Regions from separate parts of the Novosphingobium sp. RL4 genome, predicted to be linked through region 1. Evidence: riboswitches for the same ligand, from Rfam matches in the RefSeq annotation. Region 1 holds a riboswitch; each other region holds the start of a gene.
What was found. Region 1 has a riboswitch for cobalamin ahead of U9J33_RS19420 (TonB-dependent receptor). Riboswitches for the same ligand answer to the same signal wherever they lie in the genome.
Positions count from the first base shown of each region.

Region 2: it holds a riboswitch for cobalamin, as region 1 does, so the genes downstream of both, U9J33_RS16635 (TonB-dependent receptor plug domain-containing protein) here and U9J33_RS19420 (TonB-dependent receptor) in region 1, are expected to answer to the same signal.
Region 3: it holds a riboswitch for cobalamin, as region 1 does, so the genes downstream of both, U9J33_RS14875 (TonB-dependent receptor domain-containing protein) here and U9J33_RS19420 (TonB-dependent receptor) in region 1, are expected to answer to the same signal.
Region 4: it holds a riboswitch for cobalamin, as region 1 does, so the genes downstream of both, U9J33_RS17535 (cobalamin biosynthesis protein CobG) here and U9J33_RS19420 (TonB-dependent receptor) in region 1, are expected to answer to the same signal.

Region 1 is NZ_CP141945.1:499,995-504,262, forward strand. Features, by position in the region: gene U9J33_RS19420 (TonB-dependent receptor) at 1-1,939, opposite strand, end outside; cobalamin riboswitch at 2,114-2,357, opposite strand; gene U9J33_RS19425 (tRNA (cytidine(34)-2'-O)-methyltransferase) at 2,490-2,942, opposite strand; gene U9J33_RS19430 (hypothetical protein) at 3,106-3,360, shown strand; gene U9J33_RS19435 (cytochrome c biogenesis protein DipZ) at 3,397-4,268, opposite strand, start outside.
Region 2 is NZ_CP141944.1:3,464,276-3,468,543, reverse strand. Features, by position in the region: gene paoC (aldehyde oxidoreductase molybdenum-binding subunit PaoC) at 1-554, shown strand, start outside; gene U9J33_RS16640 (cobyrinate a,c-diamide synthase) at 551-1,831, opposite strand; cobalamin riboswitch at 1,988-2,180, shown strand; gene U9J33_RS16635 (TonB-dependent receptor plug domain-containing protein) at 2,345-4,268, shown strand, end outside.
Region 3 is NZ_CP141944.1:3,069,849-3,074,116, forward strand. Features, by position in the region: gene U9J33_RS14870 (ABC transporter substrate-binding protein) at 1-944, opposite strand, end outside; gene U9J33_RS14875 (TonB-dependent receptor domain-containing protein) at 941-2,773, opposite strand; cobalamin riboswitch at 2,875-3,061, opposite strand; gene U9J33_RS14880 (cell wall hydrolase) at 3,294-4,268, shown strand, end outside.
Region 4 is NZ_CP141945.1:10,793-15,060, forward strand. Features, by position in the region: gene U9J33_RS17520 (type III polyketide synthase) at 1-96, shown strand, start outside; gene U9J33_RS17525 (NAD(P)/FAD-dependent oxidoreductase) at 98-1,189, shown strand; gene U9J33_RS17530 (YbhB/YbcL family Raf kinase inhibitor-like protein) at 1,237-1,839, opposite strand; cobalamin riboswitch at 2,088-2,317, shown strand; gene U9J33_RS17535 (cobalamin biosynthesis protein CobG) at 2,554-3,693, shown strand; gene U9J33_RS17540 (precorrin-8X methylmutase) at 3,693-4,268, shown strand, end outside.

The sequences.
Region 1 (4,268 bases):
CGTAATAATAGGCAATGTCCTTGTCGCGGCTGTCGAGGATGTTGAGCACTTCACCATATATCTCGATCCGGCCTCCCTTCCAGGCGGCACGGGCATTGACTACGGTGCTGCCGCTGTCCCGCACGCTGTTGTCCTCGACCAGGGGGTACGGGCCGAGATGGCGAATGCGGATGCTCGTCTCCCACGGGTCCAGCACGATGGACGCCCCCGCTGACGCTGCATTCTCGAAGGCGTTGGGAATGCGGTCGCCATTGTCGTATCGCGAACGGCTGGCGGTATAGTTGCCATCAAGCGCAAGCCAGGGCAGCGGCCGCCAGAAAGCGACAAGTTCGTAGCCATGACGCTTGCTGGCGCCGGTCGGCTCGACCGCGTTGGAATCACCGACGAAACGCAGTTCGCTTCCAACGTCGAGCCACCAGTAGGTTCCTGTCAGCGAGAAACCGTCCGTCTGGAAACGGGCGCCCAGCTCCTTGCCGGTGCCGCGTACCAGAACAGGCACCGGCGTTTCGGCATTCACCGCCCCTCGCACATCGTTGGAGTGGAATCCGCGCCCCCAGTTGGCATAGAGTTCGAACTGCCGGGTAACTTCATAGGCCGCCGAGAACTTGGGCGAAACGATCGAATCGTGCCCGCTTCCCTCACCAAGCTCTTCCGCCGCTGCGTTTCTGGCGCGCACGGAATAGTGATAGTAGTCGCCCCGCAGACCGCCCGTCAGGCGCAGGCCCGCCAACGGCTGCCAGGTTGCCTCGCCATGGATCGCACCGGAAAGTTCCTCGACGTGATAACGGCCCAGCGAGTACAGGAATTCGCGACTTTCCGTGCGATTCACGCCAACGCTGCCGATATGGTCGAAGCGGTTCTCGGTGCCGATGGAGAGTTCCAGTTCCGGCGCCGGATTCCAGTGCTTGCGTGCCGTGAGGCCGGTAACCCAGCGCTTGTCGAACTGGTCGATCTGGCCGCTGGTCCCGTCGGGATCGGCATAAGTCGGGTTTGAATACATGTTCCAGTCGTAATACTGGGCGTAGACGTTGGCGCTCCAGCTCGCCTGCGTGATCCCCACATTGCCGACGAACCGCGTGGTCCGGCCGCGCGCCGTCGGGTCGGGCGAACAGAACACGTCAGCGCATATGTCGGAACCGACGATCCGCTCGGGAATCTGCTCGGTTGGACGCCATGTTGCGTGGTAGGCATGAAGCGAAGCCTGGAGCGCACCTTCGCCCAGCGGCATGCTGTACTTCGCAAAGCCCGCATAATGGCGCAGGTGTTCCTCCTGCTGCCACGGCCCGTCATAGCGCTTCGCCTGCCCCACCACCGTAAGATCGCCGGAACCAAGCCCTTTGATCGTGCCGCCCGCCGCAAGACGGCCGGTGTTGTAGGAGCCCCCCTCAAGCGAAACCCACGGGCGGTCGAAGCCGGCGATCGTCGTCATGTAGGCCGTGCCCGCCAAGGCGAAATCGCCGCCGTCCGCGCGATAAGGCCCTTTGCGGAAGTCTTCACGCGCAACGATCTCCGGGATCAAACCGTTGAGATCGAGATACCCCTGCCCATGACCATGGGTCCGCAGGTTCATCTGCACGCCGTCGATATAGGTCGTGAAATCGCTACCATGATCGAGGTTGAACCCGCGCAGGAAATACTGGTTCGCCTTGCCGCTGCCCGAATGCTGGGCGGCGACCATGCCGGGAATAGCCTCGAGAAGTTCGGCCACGCGCAGCAGCGGACGGACCAGCAGGTCGGAGCCTGCCACGCTGCCTTCGCTGGCGGCATGGGCTTCGCCGATGTTGGTCTCTCCCCGTCCGAAAACCAGGATTTCGCTGTTGCCGCCATCCGAAGCCGACCCGTCCGAAGCCACTTCGCCGGCAAGAGCCGGAACGGAGGCAAGCGCGACGATCCCGCCCATGGCGAGGCGGGCGAATGCCGCCTTTGTGTTGATTTGCATAACAATTCCCCCGGCGCCTGCGACTGGGGGTGGAAGCGTGCCGTCCAAGACGGTCGGCACGCGCCATCGGCCGGACGCCCGAGGCGACCGCGACACGAACCGATGCGGCTTCCACCGCTCGTTCGTCGCTCAGACGGAAAAATTACCGGGCCTCGGCCATCCCCTGGACCAAAGCGAGAGCGACCAGACGCCGGCAGGTCTCCTGGCTTGCGGGTCATCGCTTGATGCACGGCCTTCCCAGGCCTCGCAGGATTTAGCGTCCGGCCCAGTGGCTGCGGCCAGGCTCCTTGGCCTGCCGCGATATGCATCGCGCTCACCGCTTACAGTTGCAGGGACAGCCTCGGATTCGAAGGCCGAAGCCCTCTCACCGCGTTCCCTATTAAGCCTCTTTCGAGGCACCGGCGCGATCTTGCCCGCCGCCTTCGAAAGAAGGAAACGGTTGCAGTCCGCTAACCCACGCAAGAAATGTGTTCAAGAGTGTATTGGCAGGTGAGGTATTGTTACGGCGATGCTTTCGCCCGCCGCGCCGGGAAAGCGGGCCGGGTAGCCGTCACCCCGGCAAAGTCGCGGTCTGGCGAAGGGCTTCGCCAAGCGCGAGCGCGGCCGACGTGGCGAGATTCAGCGAGCGCACCTCCGGCCGCAGCGGTATGCGCACGCGCGCATCACAGACATCCGCCACTGAGGGGGGCACCCCTGCGCTCTCCTTTCCGAAGAGCAGGACATCGTCTGCCCTGAATCCGAATTCATAGGCCGAATGGCTGCTCCTGGTCGTGAACAGCACCAGCCTGCTCAGCCCGATATCGGCCCTGAAGGCATCGAAGCTGGCGTGCCGTGTAATCGTGACATGGTCGATATAGTCCATGGCAGCCCGCCTTACGCGCCGATCGTCCCATACGAAGCCCATCGGCTCGATAATATCCACGCTCGCGCCCAGGCACGCGCCAAGCCTCAGCACGGCGCCGACGTTTCCGGCAATTTCGGGTTCGAATAGAGCAATACGCATCCGGACCGATTGGCGGCAAGACAGCGGCCATGCAAGCCCTTCGGCAGTTCCCGGATAACGAGGCGGGGCGGCGCCCTTTCCGGCCTGTGCCGCAAGTGGCGGATATTGCGGGAATAAAGCCGTTGTGCAACCTAGGGCATCCGAAACCTTGAAGGACCGAGGGATGCCCACGATACAGGACAAGCGACACGACTTCCTCTGGCTCGTCCAGCTGTGGATGCAGCGCGAACGGGATATCGCCGGATGGACGGCAACCTGCGGCGATGCGGTTGCCGCCAGCTATCGTATCCCCGCATCGATGACCGCGCGCGACGCCGCGCACGATTTCCTGTCCTTCAACAGCGCTTCGTTCCGTGGCGGCGTGGAGAACGAATGTCCCGCCTGGATGAACGCGCTGGAAGACCCTTCCTACGGCTGAGCCCCGCATGACGGGCCGAAACGGCGCGCCGCCTCCTCAGCCGAACGTGAAGGCGAAGGCCTGCACGCCCGGATCGAGGAACTCGATGGTGAAGGTCCGGTCGGTCACGGTGCCCTGCTGGCGAACCAGTTGATAGAGCCGCTGCGTGGTCACGGTGCCTTGCCCGGCCGCGTCCGCGTCCATGCCGTGATCGCCGCCCGGAGCCTTGCCGTCCACGGTGACGCGGAAGCGGACCGGGCGTCCTTGCGGCCCCGGCCCCAGCACGAGATGAAGATCGCGGGCATGGAAGCGGAAAGCGATACGCCCGCCCGCCGCATCCAGCGAGACGAACTCCGGCCCGGCGGTCCACGATCCCGCAATTCCCCAGTCATTGCGGCCGGGCAACTGCCCCAGCACATAGCTGTGGGGCCGGTCCGGCACATAACCGCCCGCCGAAGCGAAACGTTCGCCTCGTGAATAGCCCAGATAGGTTTCGGGCGAGCGATTGGTGGCCTTCTGCGGCGCCTCGCCCACGCCGGAGCCCTTGACCGCCACGACCTCCAGGCTGGGCGGGGCATTGCCGCTCTCGGCCAGCAGGCGCTGGATGACCCTTTCGGATTCCGCGTAATCCCCCTCGCCGAAATGATGGTAGCGGATCCGTCCCTTGCCATCGATGAAGTAATGCGCGGGCCAATAGAGGTTCTGGAAGGCGCGCCAGATCGCGCGATCGTTATCGAGCGCCACTGGATAGGAAATGCCGAGATCGCGTATCGCCCGGCTCACGTTCGCCGGGTTCTTCTCGAAGGCGAATTCGGGCGCGTGAACGCCGATGACGACGAGACCCTGATCCTTGTACTTTTCCGCCCATGCACGAACATAGGGAAGCGAGCGCAGGCAGTTGATGCAGCTGTAGGTCCAGAAATCGACGA
Region 2 (4,268 bases), on a different replicon from region 1:
GCGCGGGCAACCGTTCGGCACGGCTGGCCGATGCCGCGAAATCGGGCGAACTCGTTGCCGAAGAGACGATGCAGTGGGGGGATCTCGCCAAGAAGTTCCAGCAATCGACCTTCGGCGCGCACTTCGTGGAAGCGGCAGTGGATTCCTATACCGGCGAAGTCCGCGTGCGGCGAATGCTGGCGGTCTGCGCGGCCGGGCGCATCCTCAACCCCAAGACCGCGCGCAGCCAGGTGATCGGCGCGATGACCATGGGCGTGGGCGGCGCGTTGATGGAGGAACTGGCGGTGGACAAGCGTTTCGGCTTCTTCGTCAACCACGACCTTGCCGGATACGAAGTGCCGGTCCACGCCGACATTCCGCATCAGGAAGTGGTGTTCCTGGACGAGGCGGACGACAAGGTCTCGCCGATGAAGGCCAAGGGCGTGGGCGAACTCGGGCTTTGCGGCGTGGGGGCGGCAGTGGCCAACGCGGTCTACAACGCGACGGGCGTCCGCATTCGCGACTATCCGATCACGCTGGACAAGCATCTCGCGAAGCTGCCGGCGATTGCCTAGCCGAAAAGTGCCGCGATCAGTTCCGGCGCCGACGGGAAATAGAAGTGCATGTAGCTCGCGGTGAGCGAGCCCTGCCGGAATATCCGCTCGCCCTTGCGCCCGTCCGGCGTGCGGGCGAGCGCTGCGGGTTCAAGGCCGGTTTCCAGCATGGAGTAATGGAACGTGTGGCCGCGGACTGCGTGGCCGCCGAGTTCGGCTTCCTGCATGCCCAGTGCGGCAAGCCGGGGCTGCATCCTGGCCTGCGCAGGCAGCAGGCCCAGCATCGGCGCACTCGTGCCTGATGCGTCCTCCAGCCGTTCGCAGGCGTAGAGCATGCCGCCGCACTCGGCGAGGATCGGGCGTTCGGCCAGGAAATGCTCCCGTATGGCCCCGATCATCGTCCGGTTCGCGGTGAGCGCACAGAGGTGAAGTTCGGGATAGCCGCCGGGCAGCCAGAGCGCGTCGCATTCCGGCAGCGCCGTGTCGCGCAGGGGCGAGAAGAATGACAGCCGGGCGCCCGCGCTTTCGAGAAAGGCGAGGTTGGCCGGGTAGATGAACCCGAACGCCTCGTCCCGGGCCACGGCGATGCGCCGGCCCGCCAGCGAGGGCGGCGGAGCGGCGCAGCGGGGCGCGGCCGGAAAGGACACCGGTTCCGGCAGCCACAGGGCGCTTTCGGGCAGGAGATCGGCGGCGCGGTCTATCCGCGCTTCGATATCGGGGACTTCACCGGCCTGTACCAGTCCGAGATGACGTTCGGGCAGGCCGGCACCCTCGTCGCGTCGCATCGCGCCGAGCCATTGCACGCCTTCCTTCAGGCCGCGTTCCAGCAGTTCGGCATGGCGTTCGCTGCCCACGCGGTTGGCGAGCACGGCGGCGAGGGTCACATCCTCGCGGTAAGTCGCCAGACCGTGGACGAGCGCGCCGAAAGTCTGCGCCATGGAGGAACCATCCATCACCGCCATCACCGGAAGGCCGAAATGCCGGGCGAGGTCGGCGGAGGACGGGGTGCCGTCGAACAGGCCCATCACCCCTTCGACAAGGATCAGGTCGGCCTCCAGCGCCGCTTCGTGCAGCAGCGCGCGGCACTGGTCTTCGCCGCACATGAACAGGTCCAGCTGGTGGACGGGCGCGCCGCTGGCGATCTCGTGGACCATCGGGTCGAGGAAGTCCGGCCCGCACTTGAACACCCGCACCCGGCGCCCGGCACGGACATGGCGGCGGGCGAGGGCGGCGGTCACCAGCGTCTTGCCCTGTCCCGAGGACGGCGCGGCGACGAGCAGGGCGGGGCAGGCGGTCATCGGGCAGCCACCGCGCGGAGGCACGGATATCGCCCGGACGGAAAGGCTCGGCAGTGGTGCATGATGGTTCGGTTCCCCCCTTCCGGCGGCCGGACCTATGGCACTTCGCAAGGCTGCGCAAGCAGCGCGCTCTTGCACGCCAGACCGCCACCCGATAGGGCCGCCGCTGCGACAGGTTCCCCGCGAGGGGATCAAAAGGGAACGCGGGTTCAAGACCCGGGCTGCCCCTGCAACTGTAAGCGGAGAGCCGTGCGGCCATTTCGCCATTGGGGGTGCAAATCCCTGAGAAGGCGGCCGAAACGGCATTGACCCGTGAGCCAGGAGACCTGCCTGCCGCAGTCGTTCTTCGACCGGACAGGGTGAGCCGGGCGAACGGGGCTATCCTCGCGCAACGACAGCCACTGCCGTGCCGGCTCCCGGCGCGAAAGGGCCTGTCGTCGCCTGCCGAACGACTGCCGCCTTTCGCGTGAGTGCCGACCCGGCCGGGTTCGACGCTCGCTTGAAGGACATGCCGTGAACTGCCGAATACCCGCCGCCAGCACCCTTGCTCTTGCGCTGGCCTGTCACCCTCTCGCGGCGCTGGCCGAGGAGGCCGATGCCGCGTCCTCCGGCGAGCGCATCGTCGTTACCGCGCTGCGCACGCCGGTTGCGGCCGACCGCGTGGCCGATACTGTCACCGTGCTGGACGAGGCGCAGATCGTCGCCGCCCAGCCCATCGCGCTGACCGACGCGCTGCTGCGCACGCCCGGCATCAGCCTGTCGCGCAACGGTGGCTACGGCACCACCACCTCGCTGCGCATTCGCGGCGCCGATGCCGGGCAGACCGTCATGGTGATCGACGGGATGCGCCTGTCCGATGCCTCCTCGACGGCGGGGGGATACGGTTTCGCCAACCTGTTCGTCGACGATATCGACCGCATCGAGATATTGCGCGGCCCGCAGTCCATCCTGTGGGGCAGCGATGCCATCGGCGGGGTCGTCAATGTCAGCACTCGCCGTCCCACCGAGCCGCTGGAAGGCAGCTTCGCGCTGGAGGCCGGAACCCACGATACCGTTTCGGCCCGCGCCGGGATGGGAGGCACCTCCGAGGCGATCGACTGGCGGATTTCGGCCTCCCGCTTCACCACCGACGGCATCTCGGCCCGCTCCAACGGCACCGAGGACGATGGCTACCGGCGCAGTTCCGCAAGCGGCACCATGACCTTCCGCCTTGCGCCGGGCGTCTCGCTGGACCTGCGCGGCTACTGGTCGGATTCGAAGAACGATTTCGACGGCACCTCGGGCGATTCACGGGCCTATGGCCGGACCGGGGAATGGTCGGGCTATGCCGGGCTCAATTTCGAACTGGCGGGCGGCAGGCTGGCCAACCGCGTCGCCGTGCTCCAGACCGAGACCGACCGCGAGAACTACGACCCCGCGCGGACGATCCGCCCCATCACCTTCGACGCCCATGGCCGCGTGCGCCGCTTCGAGTACCAGGGCACTTACGCGTTCGCGGACGAGGTGCAGGTCGTGTTCGGCGCCGAGCGCGAGGAGCAGCGGATGACCACCGCCTCGCCCTCCAACAGCACGGCGGCCTATGTTCTCACCCCCACCACGGCGGATACGGACAGCGTCTACGGCGAACTGCGCCTGACACCGCTGGCCGGGCTGACGCTCAACGGGGGCGCGCGCTACGATCACCAGTCGCGCTTCGGCGGCAGCACGGTGTTCAGCGCGGGCGCGGTCTATACGCCCAACGCCGGCGCCACGGTGCTGCGCGCCAGCTATGACGAGGGTTTCAAGGCGCCCTCGCTCTATCAGCTGTTCAGCCTCTATGGCGCGGCGGATCTCAGGCCCGAGAAGGCCAGGGGCTGGGAAGTGGGCGCGGAACAGGGTTTCGGCGAAGTGCTGCGCCTTTCCGCGACTTGGTTCGAGCGGGACACCGACAACCTGATCGATTTCGCCTATTGCCCGACCAGCGGCGCCCTGCCGGACGTGTGCTACGTTCCCGGCACCACGACATCGCGCTTCGGCTATTACGCCAACGTCAAGGCGAGCCACGCGCGCGGGCTGGAACTGGCGGCTTCGGCCAGATGGGGAATCCTCTTCGCCCAGGGCAACTACAGCTTGATAGAGGCGGAGGACCGTACAGCGGGCAGCAGCACTTACGGCCGCCAGCTCCAGCGCGTGCCCCGGCACCTCGCCAATGCCGAGGCCGGCGTGGACCTGCCGCAGGGCCTGCGCGCCAGCGTGGCCGCGCGCTATTCGGGCGAGAGCTACAACGCCGCCACCGGCACCGCCATGCTCGGCGACTACTGGCTGGTGGACCTGCGCGCGCAGTGGCAGGTCAGGGAAGGCCTGATTCTTCAAGGACGTATCGAAAACGTGGGCAACGAGAATTATGAGACCGTGAGCGGCTACGGCACGCTCGGCCGCACCTTGTACCTCGGGCTGA
Region 3 (4,268 bases), on a different replicon from region 1:
CTGAGGGAAACAGTCCAATCGCCCAATGGCTCCGGCGAGGCCAGCGCCCGGCGCGCCGCCGCGAGTTCGTCGAGCGCACGCGGAATGGTTGGCCCCCCGCACCACAGGATGGAGCGGCTCAGCAAGAAACGCCGGGTACTGGTCAGCGCGGAAAGCGCCGGGTGATGCAGCATTCGGTCCTCCTCGGCGAGCGGATCGCCTACCGCGAAGACCACGCGCGGCGGGTCCGCCAGCACATGCTCCAAGGGCAGATAATCGGCCTGGGAGAGGCCGCGCGCGCCGGCAATATTCGTAAAGCCGGTGTGCTCCATCATGTCAACGATCAGGGTCCGGTCTCCGGCCACCAGTCCACCGGATTCCCACACCAGTGCCGGAATTTGCCGCATTCCGGCAGGCGGCGCGTTTCGGGCCACGGCCGCATCGATCCGCTGGACCAGCCGCTCGCCCCGTTCGGGATGCCCGGCCAGCCGTGCAAGCTGGCGCACCTGCTCGCGCGCGGCCCGAAGGTCGGAGGCTATCGGAACCTTGACCAGCTCGAACCCCAGCCGCCGGAACGCCGCCTCGCTTGCGGGATCGAGGAAGGCGCTGGCGACGACGACACGCGGGCCGATCCTCGCCACTTCCTCCACCGATCCCGAAACCGCCCTGAAACGACGCGCCGCTTCCATCGGCATCGAACTGCTCTCGGGATCGTGGCTGTAGTTCGAGATCGCCAGCAACTGGCCCGGCCCTGTCACTTCGGCAAGGATCGCGTCCGTGCAGGGGTTGAGCGAGACGATCGTGGGATGACCACTGGCCTTCGCGGAACCGGGCGCGTCGGCCGCATCGCCGCCCCCGCATCCCGCCAGCGCCGCCACCGGGCCGGCAAGAGCCAGCGCGGCGGCGAGCAGGCGGGCCTTGCGCCTTCCCCGTCCCGACCGTGTCAGGGAAAGCGCTCGGATCACATCTTCACCCGAACCCCGGCATAAGCCGCGCGGCCCGGCGTGCCGTATGTCCGCACCACTTCGTAGTGCTCGTCGAACAGGTTCTCGACCCGGCCATAGAGCTGGATGTTCCGCGTCACGTCATAAGCCGTGCGCAGGCCCACCACGACATTGCCGCCAAGATAATAGGTGTTCGCCACGTCGTCATAGCGCCCCCCGCCCACGCGCAGGTCCGCGCCGAGGCGGAAGCCGTCCGACCAGTGCTTGTCGAGGCTGGCGTAGAGGTTGGTCTTGGGACGGCGGGCCAGCTGCTTGCCGGTGTCCTCGTTGGTGGCGTCGAGGTACGTGGCGGAAAGGCTCATGTCGAAGCCGTTCCAGTCGCTCACCTGCATCCCCAGTTCCACGCCCTTCGCGCGGGCCCGGCCGACATTGTAGTAGTTCCATTCGGCCAGATCGTAGTCGATCAGGTTTTTGGTCTTGCGGTCGAAATAGGTGACCGAGAACGTCCCGTGCCCTTCCGCGAAGGGCTGCTCGACGCCCACGTCCCACGACTTCGAAGTCTCGGGATCGAGCGCGCGGAAACCGCCATTGGTATAGAGCTGGTAAAGCGACGGCGCCTTGAAGCCCTCGCCATAGCTGGCGCGCAGGATCGGCGCGCTTTCGCCGCCGCCGATCACCCAGGCGCCATTGGCCGAGAACGTGGTCTTGTGGCCGAAGTCCGAATTGTCGTCGTAGCGCAGCCCGCCGTTCAGGGTCAGTCCGGTGACCGGACGCAGCGTCAGCATGCCGAAGTAGCTGTCGATCGAGGTCGAGTCCTTCGCGTAATCGCTCGAGAATTTCTGCTTCTCGGTCTCCGCGCCCAGCAGGATGCTGGCCATGTCGATCGGGCTGAAGGAAACCTGCCCCTCGAAGCGGTCCGCGCGGCCGTTGGTGGTGTAGGGACCGAAGACCGCGTCGTCCGAGATGCGGCGGGTGTCGGTGAGGCCGTAGCCCACGCGCGCGGTCAGGCGGCCGTCGAGCCCCTTATAGCGAAGGTTCGCATAGCCCACCGTGTCGCGCTTCATGCCCACGTTCAGGGCATCGGCGCCGGTGTTGTCGTAATCGTAGTTGGCCTTGGTCCAGTAGGTCCCGGCGTCGGCGGACAGGCCGCTTACCAGTTCCACTTCGGCCCGGGCATTGGCGCTCTTGCTTTCGAAGCCGTCCTTTTCCTTACCGCCGAGGCGCTCGTCGAAGGCGGAATAGCCGTCGCCCTTGAGCCAGTTGCCGCCCAGCGTCAGGCCGACCGGTCCCACTTTGCCCGCCGCCGAGGCGCCGAGCTGCTTCTGGTCGCGCCACCCATATTCGGCCTGGCCGCGCGCGGTCCACTGCTCGGTCGGGCGCGCGGTGATGAGGTTGACGACGCCGCCGATGGCGCGGCTGCCCCAGAGAACGCCGGAAGAGCCGCGCACCACTTCGATACGGTCGAACTGGCCGACGGTCAGGCTGCCGAAGTCGAAGCCGCCGCCGACATCGCCCGGATCGTTGATGCGCACACCGTCGATAAGCACGAGGCTCTGCGCATTCTCGGCGCCCCGGATGAACACGCTTGCGGGCTGGCCGAAGCCGCCGGACTGGGTGAAGGTCACGCCCGGCAGGCGGGCCAGCACATCGGTGGCGGTGACCGCCTGGGTACGCTCGATATCCTCGCGGGTGACGACCGAGACCGACTGGCCGATCTCGCTCACCGGGGTCTCGGTGCGGGTCGCGGTGACGACGATGCCGTCCGCTGCGATGCTATCGTTTGCGGCTTCGTCCGCCAGCGCGGGAGTGGCGACGGACAGGGCCGTCCCCAGCAGAAACAGATACTTCACGGTAATTCCTCCAACCTTGAACGACATTGCCGTCCATGGCGGAGACGCGCGCCTTTCCTCATGCGCGCGTGCTCGCTGCATGCCGGGACACCCCGCCCGGCTGCGGAACGACCGTCAAGGGCAGGTCTCCTGGCTTCCGGATCGCCGCGCCGCCTCCGCCTTCCCGGTTTGACCCAGTGGCATCGCGTGGAGGGGGCGCTCCCCGGTCACAGTTGCGGGGGCAGCTTCGGGCTTTCGCCGAAATTCCCACCAGGTTCCAATCCTGGGGCCCGGCTCCGGGCCACCCATGACGTCGCTTGCGCCGATACTGTCCGGCGCGAGGATTGGCAAGCAGTGCCGGTAAAGGCCGCGCCAGGTATCGCCGCCGGGAAAACCGGAAGATTCTCTTAAGCCATTAAGGCTATCGGCAGGGCCTGTACCGCTTCGGGACGTGCCGATCTGCAGGGATGCCGCGCGCCGCAAAGCGGGTTAGGCGCAAGATGCGCCCGTCCCCCGAAAGGACGCGCCAAGAGGACTATTCGTGACCGCTGCCGCCCTTCCTGCCTGCCTCGAACCCTGGGAAGCGCGTCCGCGCGATTTCCGCGGGCACTTCGCGCGCGGCGGCCGGCGACATGTCGCACGCCGCGCGCGCCGGCGCTGGTCGCTGGGTTTCGCCGCACTGGCCGCCGTGGCACTGCCCGCCTTCGCCTCGCCGGGCTCCTGGCAGCAATTCTCCATCGCCGATGCGCGGTCGCCCGAACAGACGGTCCTGCCGATGCCCTTCGAGCAGGCCGGAGCCAGCTTCCCCGGTTCGGCCTTCTACTATCTCGATGCCGAAGAACCGGTGCTCAGGATCGGCGAAGGCATTCATTCCGATGCCGATGACGGCGTGACCGGCCCCGGCCCGGTCGCCCGCGCGCTGCGCATCGACAATTCCGGGGTGGACCGCAGCCGCGCGCTCCAGTGCCTGACCGCCGCAATCTACTATGAGGCCGCCAGCGAGCCGGATGCCGGCCAGCGCGCGGTGGCGCAGGTCGTACTCAACCGGCTGGCCCATCCCGCCTATCCCAAGACCGTCTGCGGCGTGGTCTACCAGGGCTCCGAGCGCTCGACCGGCTGCCAGTTCTCCTTCACCTGCGACGGGTCGCTGGCACGCGCGCCGCAGCGCTTCTTCTGGCAGCGTGCGCAGGAAGTCGCCCGCGCGGCGCTTTCCGGCTACGTCTACGCGCCGGTCGGCCTGGCCACGCATTACCACACCGTCCAGGTCAATCCCTACTGGGCGCCGAGCCTCCATTATCTCTCGACGATCGGCGCGCACCGTTTCTATGCCCTGAGCGGACCGGCGGGGAGCCCTTCGGCCTTCCGCTTCGCCTACTTCGGCGGGGAGCCGCTCGCCGCGCCGCATCGCCATGACGATTCCGCCGCCAGCGCGGTCGCCAACGCCGCGCTGGACCCGCTCGCGGTGCAGCGCGCCTTCGAGGCGGCAACCCCGATCCGGCCGGACACCGCCATCCAG
Region 4 (4,268 bases), 490 kb from region 1:
CGGATGCTGTCGGGCTCGGGCGAGGGAGATGGGCTGGCGCTGGCCTTCGGGCCGGGCATGGCGGCGGAGAGCTTCCGCTTCACCCTGGAACGCTGACATGGCCGATGTCCTCGTGGTCGGCGGGGGGCTTGCAGGCGGGGCGGCGGCCTGCCTGCTGGCGCGGCAGGGGCGGGACGTGCTCCTGCTGGAACGGGAGCATGGGCCGCATCACAAGGTCTGCGGCGAATTCCTCTCGGTGGAGGCGGCGGCGCATCTGCGCCAGCTTGGCGTGGACCCCGCTTCGCTGGGCGGTGTGCCGATCCAGCGGATCAGGCTGGTTTCGGGCACTGTGGAAGCGGAGGCGCCGCTGCCCTTCGGTGCCTGGGGCCTCAGCCGCCATGTGCTGGACGAGGCGCTGTTGAGGGAGACCATCGCAGCCGGCGCGCGGGTGGAGCGGGGCGTCAGGGTACTCGAACTCGGCGGCTGCGTGGCCCGCACGAGCGAGGGGGACCGAGAGGGGGAGTATCTGCTGCTGGCAAGCGGCAAGCTGCCCCTGCGCGAAAGAGGCACGGCGTCCACGGGGCGGGCGGAGGCTGGTTTCGTGGGGTTCAAGATGCATTACCGCCTTGCCCCTGCCGCGATGCACCGTCTGGCGGGCACGATCATGCTCTTTCTGTTCGGCGGCGGTTATGCGGGACTTCAGATGGTGGAGGGTGGACGGGCCAACTTGTGCCTCGTCGTGCGCCGCAGCCGTCTTGCGCAGTCCGGCGGGGACTGGACGGGCCTGCGCGCCCGGCTGGACGAGATCGCGGCGCTGCGCGAAATGCTGGCCGATGCGGAGCCGCTGTTCGACCGTCCTGTAACGATCGCCAACCTGAACTACGGCATGGCCCCGGCCCGGACCGCGAACAGCCGGGTGCTGCGGCTGGGAGACCAGTGGGCGATGACCGCCTCGCTCACCGGGGACGGCATGGCCATCGCCCTGCGCAGTGCCTTCGTCGCCGCGCAAAGCGTGATGGCGGGCGAGGACGCGCGGCGATACGACTGCAGGCTCGCCGCGGAGGTTCGCGGTCAGGTCCGGCGGGCCATGGCGTTCCAGAACATGCTGGACCATCCGGTCCTGCGGCAGGCCGGGTGCCACGCGGCCCGGTCCTTTCCTGCGCTGCTGACAATGGCCGCGCGCGCAACCCGCCTGCGCGAATGGAGATGACAGCGGGGCGGGAGCGCCGAAGGGGCGCTCGCCTTTGCCGCCGTGATCTACTCCTCGTCAGCCGGTTCCCCGTCTCCGCGCGCGTAATGGCCCACCAGCATTCCGGCGGCCAGGACATGGTCCTTGATCGCCGCCAGGAATTCCGAACGGCCCGGGTTCGTTTCCAGCACGGGCGCGCGGGAAAGCGCGAAGAGCTGAAACACGTAATCGTGCGTGCCGTGGCCCGGCGGGGGATCGGGCGGCAGCCAGCCTTCGGCCTGATAGCTGTTGCGCCCCACATCGCGCCCGTCCGGCGCACCGTCGTCGTCAGGGCCGATGCCGCCTTCGGGAATCGCCCGTGTGCCTGCGGGAAGGTTCCAGACGATGGCGTGGACAAGAGGCTCGGCCGCAGGAGCGTCGGGGTCTTCGACCAGCAGCGCCAGGCTGGTGGTGGCGGCAGGAACCTCGCCCCATTCCAGCGGCGGGGATATGCCTTCGCCATCGGCCGTGAAGCGGGCGGGAAGGCGCGCGCCGTTCTCGAAAGCGGGGCTCGACAGGTCTATGAAGGCGCCTTCCGGCACCAGCCCGGCGCGGACGATCGCCAGCTTGGAATGTCCCGCGCGGAAGTTGTGAAACAGGGCGCCAAGCCATTGAGGGACATGTTCGAGCATGGGATTCTCCTTCGTCTCGGTGTGCAACGTCCGGACCCGACCTGAGGTTTCGTCACCATCGGCGATGACTTCCGGGTTTCGGCAGATCATGACGCCTGCGCCGTCAGCCGCATTGATCGGGCGCAATCGGGCCGCCCGGTATCGCCGCCGCCGTGCGATATCGCCGGGATGCGCTTGCAGGGCTGCGCTGACGATTGGCATCGATCCCGTTTTGGGTTAGGCGGCACCTGCAAGCCGGATTTCGTCCGGCCTGCAACGATCGCGCGGGTGCCTTTCGGGGCTGAAATGGGAATGCGGTGCGGAGGAAACTCCCATTCCGCAGCTGTCCCTGCAACTGTAAGCGGCGAGCGAGATGCCGGGGCTCCCTCAACGGAGCCGGCCACTGGATGAAGGCGCCCATCGGCGCCGGTTCCGGGAAGGCCGCGTATCGAGCTTTGACCCGTGAGCCAGGAGACCTGCCGGCGCGTCGGTCGCTCTTGCCATGGTCCAGGGAAAGGCCAAGGCTCGGTACTCCGCGTGAGCGACGAACCTGTGCGGCTGGGGCTGCATCGGTGTGCAGGGATGGCGTATGTCGCGCCCGCCTGTCGTTGCGCACGGACCGACTTCGTCGGCAAGCCCCGGTCATCGTCGCCGCGCGCGGTTGAAAGCGTTTATGCGCGTCTCGTCGAAGCGTGCCCTTTTGAAAATCCAGCGTTCCCGCCCGGATCGCCGCACATGAGCGACTTTGCCGTGCGCGGCTGGTGCCCCAGTGCCTGGCGCCCGATGATGGCGGGCGACGGGCTGATCGTGCGCGTGCGGCCGCGCCTTGGGCGCCTGTCACGCGCGCAGGCGCTGGCGCTCTGCGCGCTGGCCCGCGAATACGGCAGCGGGGCGATCGACCTCAGCCGCCGTGCCAATCTCCAGATCCGGGGTGTGACCGAAGCCGGTTGGGCGGCCCTGCTGGAGCAACTGGTGGCGCTGGAACTGGTGGATGCCCGGCCCGATACCGAAAACCGCCGCAATATCCTCGTCGCGCCGGACTGGACGGCGGGGGACGACACGTTCCGGATCGCCGAGGCGCTGGCCAGTGCGCAGGTTCGCCTGCCGGAACTGCCGGGAAAGATGGGTTTCGCCGTGGACGCCGGAGCCGCGCCGATCCTGGGGGGAAGCCCGGCGGACTTTCGGATCGAACGGGGCGAAGGCGGCTGGCTCATCCTGCGCGCGGATGGCCGGGCGCTGGGGATTCCCGTTGCCGTGGACGAAGCGGTCGGCGCGCTGGTCGAACTGGCGGAATGGTTCGTCGCCTCCGGCGGGATCGCATCCGGCAGGATGGCGCGCCACCGTGCCGAGCTGCCGGGCTGGGCCAGGGGATGGGTCTCTCCCGCATCGCCGCGTCCGGTCATCGGCCCCGGCGCCCATGCCATGGGCCATGCCTGCGGCGCCGCTTTCGGCAGCGTGGAGGCGGCGGCGCTGGCCTCGCTCGTCACACGTTCCGGGGCGGCGGCCTTGCGGATCACCCCGTGGCGGGTGCTTCTTCTGGAAGGCGCGAACCCGCTCCCCGATCCTGTCGGGGATGGCTTTGTCAGCGATCCTACCGATCCGGCCATGCGCGTGGACGCCTGCCCCGGAGCACCGCTGTGCCCGCAGGCGACCGTGGCGACGCGGCCGCTGGCCTTGCGGCTGGCCGCGCACGTTCCGGGCCGCCTTCACGTCTCCGGCTGCGCCAAGGGCTGTGCGCGTTCCGCCCCTGCAAGCGTCACGCTGACCGGGCGAAACGGCCGCTTCGACCTTTCCATCGATGCCGCTGCCGGAGACCCGCCATGCCGGTCCGGCCTCGATCTCCCACAACTGCTCGCCCATTTCGGAGCCGAATGATGCCTCATCTTTATGAAACCGATGGCGCGGCGATCTACCGCCAGTCTTTCGCGACCATCCGTGCCGAGGCCGATCTCCAGCGTTTCACGCGTGAGGAAGAGCGTATCGCGGTGCGCATGATCCATGCCTCGGGCATGGTCGAACTGGCCGCTCATATACGGTTCTCCGCGGGCTTCGCCGAAGCCGCGATCGCGGCTGCAGCGCGCGGGGCTCCGGTGCTCTGCGATGCGCGCATGGTGACGGAAGGCATCACCAGATCGCGCCTTCCCGCCGGCAATCCGGTGATCTGCACGCTGCACGACCCGGCGGTTCCCGATCTGGCGAAAGCCATGTCCAACACGCGCTCGGCCGCGGCGCTCGAACTGTGGCGGCCGCATCTGCAGGGGGCGCTGGTGGCGATCGGCAATGCGCCGACAGCGCTGTTCCATTTGCTGAACATGCTGGAAGACCCCGCCTGTCCGCGCCCGGCGGCGATCATAGGGTGTCCGGTCGGCTTTGTCGGCGCGGTGGAGTCCAAGGCCGCGCTGTGGGAGGCGATGCCGGTGCCCTGCTGCATCGTCGAGGGGCGGCTGGGC